DNA from 2 places in the Alkaliphilus crotonatoxidans genome. Region 1 is predicted to be linked to the other one. Evidence: riboswitches for the same ligand, from Rfam matches in the RefSeq annotation. Region 1 holds a riboswitch; the other holds the start of a gene.
The links. A riboswitch is a leader RNA that binds a small molecule or an ion and turns the genes downstream of it on or off. The one in region 1 is predicted to bind S-adenosylmethionine.
Positions count from the first base shown of each region.

Region 1 (3,139 bases):
TGAAAGACAATCCCCCCTGTTAAAATTACCCGATCGGCCTTTACGACTTTTTTATTAATATAAATAGGGGTGCCTCGGCTCGATTCCCCTAAATAGCATAGTTGGTCTTCATCATTACAATTATGATCAATGATTTCAATTCTTTCATAGATGCCATCACCCACAATGGCCCTTTTTTCTTCCTCAGTTGAGGGTCTATGGGAACCTAGGGCAATGATGACGGTGATATCCTCATCTTCTATTCCCAATTCATTGAGATATGCCACAATAACCGGCAGGAATACGGCGGTTTTAATCCAAAGCCGAGTAATATCGCTGACAATAATTACTATTTTATCCTTAGCCTTGACAAGCTCCCTAAGGGGGCCGGTTCCTATTGGCCGATCAAGCCTTTCTCTAATCTTTTCTTCTATCTTATCTATGGGGCTAGAGTCCTTTGGAGTCAAGATATTAATAATGTTTTCCTCCTTAAGGGCAACCTCCCACTGACGACTTCCGTACTTGAAATGATACTGCCGCATATTAAATCACCTCCTGATTACGATACTTAAGCCCTGCCTTTTCCCTTAACAGCTTCAGACGTTCAATGGCCGCCAGTAGGGTCTCATTTTTTTTAGCATAATGAAACCGAATTAAATGACGTATATCCTCCTTGAAGAAGCTGGAGCCCGGTACAGCCGCAACCCCCACCTCCCGGGCCATCCATTCACAAAATTCCACATCATCATCCTGGGTAAACTCTGAAATGTCCACCATCACATAATAGGCCCCCTGGGGCGTGGTGTAGCGAAGGCCCGCTTCATCTAGCCCCTTTAGAAAAAGATCCCGTTTTTCTTTGTAGCTTGCCCGTAGTGATGCATAGTACTCATCGGGGAGCCTCAGCCCTGCCAGGGCTGCCTGCTGTAGAGGAGCCGAGGCCCCTACCGTGAGAAAATCGTGAACCTTCCTTGCCCCCTCGGTAATGTGATCGGGAGCAATCAAATACCCCAGCCGCCAGCCGGTAATAGAATAGGTTTTAGAAAGTGAGCTACAGGACACCGTTCTTTCATACATACCCGGCAGTGCTGCAAAATAGATATGTCGGTGGGGCTCCATGACAATATGCTCATAAACTTCATCAACAATTACAAAGGTATCGAATTCTTCTGCCAGGCTGGCTATATACTCCAATTCTTCAAGGGTGAAGACCTTACCCGTGGGGTTAGAGGGATTACAAAGGATAAGGGCCTTAACCCCCTGTTGAAAGGCATTTCTCAGCTCATTTCGATCAAAGGTAAAGTGGGGTGGCTTTAAAGGAACATAGATGGGCTCTGCCCCGCATAAAATTGCATCGGCAGCATAGTTTTCGTAAAATGGTGAAAAAACGATGACCTTGTCATTGGGGTTACACAGGGTCATTACGGCCACCATCATGGCCTCGGTGCTGCCACAGGTAACTACGATATCTGTTTGGGGATTAATTTCAATCCCCATCAGCTTAGATTGTTTCTGTGCCAACGCCTCCCGAAAGGCCTGGGAGCCCCAGGTAATTTCGTATTGATGGGGCCCCTTCTCAGCAGCCTCTTTCAGGGCCTCTATCAATTCACGGGGCGGATCAAAGTCAGGAAACCCCTGGGAAAGATTAATTGCTCCGTAGGAATTGGCGATTCTGGTCATTCTTCTGATAATTGAATCTGTGAAATAGCTTAAGCGACTGCTGATTTCAGCCATGTCAATCTTCCTTTCTTGATATATATTTGATCTATAAGAAAAAAAGCCCCTTAAAAGATCAAGGGGCTTAAAAATAATTAGGCCTCTTATCTTTCAGTCTCAACGACTGCAGGAATTAGCACCTGGCACTGGCTGTGCTGGTTGCTGGGCTTCATCGGGCCTTTCCCTCCACCTCTCTTGATAAGAGCTATTTAATTGTGTTTTCAAGAAATACTTTTATACTTTAATAAAATAAAGCCCCTTATAAAAGAGGCCTGTTAACAGTTTCCTCCCTTATCTTTCAGCCATTATGACTGCAGGAATTAGCACCTGGTACGATACCGGTTGCTGGGTTTCATTGGGCCCTTCCCTCCACCTCTCTTGATAAGAGTTATTCGATTTATTTGATAATTATATTTGATTCACCCATTGATGTCAATAGAAAAATTTAAAAATAAATTTTAATTGATAATGATTATTATTATAAACCAAGGGTATATTACCAGTAGATTCAAATACGGAAAAGATTTTAAGGAGGAATTTCAATGACTTATAAATTACCACAATTAGATTATGCCTATGATAGCCTGGAGCCCCACATTGATGCGGCCACCATGGAAATTCACCATACTAAGCATCATCAGGCCTATATTAACAACTTAAATGCCGCCCTTGAGCCTTACCCCGAGCTTCAGGGAAAGGACATCGAGGAACTGCTTCAATCCCTTGATCAGCTTCCCAAGGAAATTCAGCAGGCCGTAAGGAATAACGGCGGTGGCTATTATAACCATAACCTTTTCTGGAAGGTGATGGGCCCCCATGGAGGCGGCTTACCAAAGGGCCAGCTGTTGGAAGAAATTAATCAGACCTTTGGCAGCTTTGATCAGTTTAAGGAGCTTTTCAACAAGGCAGCAGCCACCCGTTTCGGCAGCGGCTGGGCCTGGCTGATTATCAATGCTTCTGGAAAATTAGAGGTGGTTTCCAGCCCCAATCAAGATAGCCCGATAATGGAAGGAAAGCGCATTTTACTAGGCCTTGATGTTTGGGAGCATGCTTATTACCTTAACTACCAAAACCGAAGACCCGACTACATTAGCGCCTGGTGGAATGTGGTTAACTGGAATTATGTCAACGAAAGGTATCAGCAATTAAAATAGATGCTTTTGCTCCTTATAGTTTTACCTCATCACTTAAAATTGAAGGACTCGATAGTCCTTCAATTTTTTTATTAATACCTAATCAGCAATACCAAACTCTTCTTTAAAAATATGCTCAAATTCTTCATTAACTTGAATTTCCTCTAATTGAAAATCTTTCCCGTTTCTGCTAAAATAAACAATCCAATAAGCCTTGTTTACATCTATTAAATTCCATGTATTTTTTTCTTTTACTATAATTCTGTCAATAACAAACTCTTCCTTTGTTTCTCCTACTTTTTTTAGATCTATGT
Region 1 is NZ_BAAHXS010000004.1:579,527-582,665, forward strand. It holds gene larAH10 (NPN-dependent 2-hydroxyacid racemase, LarAH10 family) at 1-521, opposite strand, end outside; gene ACYQ1I_RS05275 (pyridoxal phosphate-dependent aminotransferase) at 523-1,710, opposite strand; SAM riboswitch class I at 1,794-1,897, opposite strand; SAM riboswitch class I at 1,981-2,080, opposite strand; gene ACYQ1I_RS05280 (superoxide dismutase) at 2,235-2,846, shown strand; gene ACYQ1I_RS05285 (hypothetical protein) at 2,925-3,139, opposite strand, start outside.

Region 2 (3,139 bases), on a different contig from region 1:
ACCCCTGCGGTGCTGCCAATGGCACCGTTGAAGATTTAGCAGCCTTTGCAATGGCCTTAATGCCTCTCCCTGAGGAGCAGACCCCCTTATTTCAAAAACGAGAAACCTTAGATAAGATGCTTTCCCAAAGCTATACGCCCAACGAAAATATGCTAGATATTGCCCATGGTTTTTGGGAGTACCCAGGGGAAAAACGAGGGTTAACCCATGGAGGTAATACTATCGCCTTTTCAAGCAATTTCCATCTTGTACCAGAGGAAAGATTTGCAGTAATTGTCTTAACGAATCAAGGGGGAGAAATCGATCTATGCTATGGTTTACCGAAGGCACTTGTAGAGCGGGGGGGAGCAATTACCCCTATGGAAGGAACGGGTTTAGGTGCAAAGCTCTTAGAGGGAAAATATCTGATGGCGCGACGGCCAGAGCATAGTGTAGCTAAGTTATATCCTTATTTTATCCCTTTAAAGGTCGAGGCTATTGGAGAAAATCGAATTCAAGTCAGTCAAATGACAGAGACTGCTGAATACATCCAAACGGCACCCAATGTGTATCGTAAAGCTTCTGGAAGCTCTATGTTTGATCCCATCCCTCAATTATATTTTCAGGTGGAAAATGGCAGCGTAATACAAATTTCCTCAGTGGTCTCAGATTATCTGCCCCTTCCTGCAGGGAGAACAACGCCCTTTTTAATCCTATACATTGTTGCAGCCGCCCTATGTGGGCTATATTTTATCACGATGTTGTTGATTCATCTTATTCAATGGATACGTAGCCTTGTTAGAAAAGAGAAGAATAGAATTTCTTTTCAAAATGGGCGGATGTATTTTGGTCTGCTGAATTTTATAGGAATATCCCTCGTAGGTAACTGTTTGTTACTGAGCGCACGTATGGTGATGGATAACAACCGAAGCTATGATGAGATAAAAATACATTTTTTCATCAACCTTATCTTTACAGTACTGGCCTTTATTACGATGCTATTTTTAGTGGTAAAGCGAAATACCTACAATTCGTCTAAAGGGAATAGGCGACAGACGATTTTATCGATGGTGATGTTAGGTATCTTAATAGCGTTACTGGTGATATGGAATTTCTATAGCTAAAATCAAGTATTACGCTTTTTTAAGGGTTTCTAACTGACTTGGGGACTATTTTTATAGTCCCATAATGCTTTTTGAGTTCTAGATACGTATATTATTGTGTCAAGCGTTTTGGAAAATGTCCCCAAAAAAGTTTTAACATAGCACCAGAAGCCTGATGCGAGCTTAAACTTTAATTTAAAAAAGTGTTGTTGTAAGACCTTGATTTTAGGTAACCTTAATAAACCTAAATCTAATATAGAAACGATCATTTGGGACATAATTATTTGACGTATAATAATATATTATCATAAATGAATCATAGATAACGGTACAATATGAAAATAATGCTTGACAACAGCCTTAATAACCATTAAAATCAAAATAATATAATTTAATTAGCAGTACTCTTATCCAGAGAGGTGGAGGGAAAAGGCCCGATGAAACCCGGCAACCGGCTTGAATTTTAAGCAGCGGTGCCAATTCCTGCGGAATATTTCGCAAGATGAGAGGGGAAAACCACCACTAAAAATATTCCTCTTTCATAAGAAAGGGGTTTTTTTTATACATAGAAATAGCTTTTATGTATAAAACCGAAAGATGAGGAGCTGATTAGAATTGAGTGTAGAAAATGTAAGACGTTTTTTTGTGGAAAGGGGATTAGCTGATCCTGTTTTTGAATTGGCTGAAAGCGGCGCCACGGTAGATTTAGCCGCCAAAACCATCGGCGTAGAGCCTGCCTTCATTGCCAAAACCCTGGCCTTTCGGTTAAGGGATCGAAATATTTTAATTGTAGCCCGGGGGGACGGTAAGATTGATAATAGAAAATACAAGCGTTACTTTCAGGTTAAGGCAAAGCTGTTAAATCATATGGAGGTGGAAGCTGTTACGGGTCACCCTGTGGGAGGACTGTGTCCCTTCGGCCTTGAAAGGCCTTTAGATGTGTATATTGACCAATCCATCAAGGATTTTGAGTACGTTTATCCTGCAGCTGGGTCCCGGTATTCAGCCCTAAAAATAACGCCAGAGGAAATACAGCAATTGACCAATGCCACTTGGATTGATGTTTGCCAGGATCAATAGGTCAGATAATGTTAAAAATAAATAAGGCTTATTGATCAGCGTGTAAAATTAAGTAAATAAATATGCGTAGTTTTAAGCCATTGAAGAATTCCAAGGGGGGTGCTTCGATGGCTTTAATACTATAGATAAACAAATAAGCGTAAATATGTAACAGTATAAATATTAACATGTTTATAACATCTAATTAACCAATTACAATGATTTTAAAGGTAAAATGATCATAATGTTAAAATATCCATTGGTTGTTAAATATAGGGAAGTACAGGAGTTAATTCAAAATACTGAAACAGCAGGACTATTGACAATGAATTAATGATGATAATCATTATTTTTTTAGCTCAAAAATGATACAAAAATCTTCTAGGTAATAAGTACTAAGTAATATATTTTAAATATAAAAATGTTAAAATAAATTAAATTATTACTTGCATCTGGCGATATCGTGTGACATAATCTAAGTAATACTATATTAAGACAAAGTGAGGTGACAAGATGGAAACGATGCTTCAAGATCGTCATGCCTTTCTATTTCAAGGAGTTGGGGCAGAATATCAAAAACTAATTACTAGATTTGACAAAGAACAGCTGGAGATTCTGAACTATTATTGCTCCGTTGTTCGACACGAATTAAATATGGATTTGTGGAATTATTTATTTAATGCTGCTGAAACCAGCCATGACAAGATGTTCACTGATTGGATCGCCATATATACCTGTGACTATATCGTTTATCAGCGTTATCGAAGTCTAGGGATGGAACCCGCCATTTTACTAGGTTACAGTATGGGATTAATCACAGCCATGGCCTGTGGTAAATCAATCTCCTTTGAAGCTGGCTTACATATGCTTTTAACAATTTATCAATATCCTAAGCTGGCTAACAGAGAGGATGAAGCCATGGCTGTTATCGTTGGCTTAACCTGCCATGATGTAGAGGAAATAATTCGAGAAAATAATCTACTGGGGCAGGTGGAGAT
Region 2 is NZ_BAAHXS010000006.1:304,134-307,272, forward strand. It holds gene ACYQ1I_RS13495 (serine hydrolase domain-containing protein) at 1-1,103, shown strand, start outside; SAM riboswitch class I at 1,487-1,591, shown strand; gene ACYQ1I_RS13500 (YbaK/EbsC family protein) at 1,698-2,162, shown strand; gene ACYQ1I_RS13505 (ACP S-malonyltransferase) at 2,655-3,139, shown strand, end outside.
Region 2: another riboswitch for S-adenosylmethionine. It lies ahead of ACYQ1I_RS13500 (YbaK/EbsC family protein); the one in region 1 lies ahead of ACYQ1I_RS05275 (pyridoxal phosphate-dependent aminotransferase).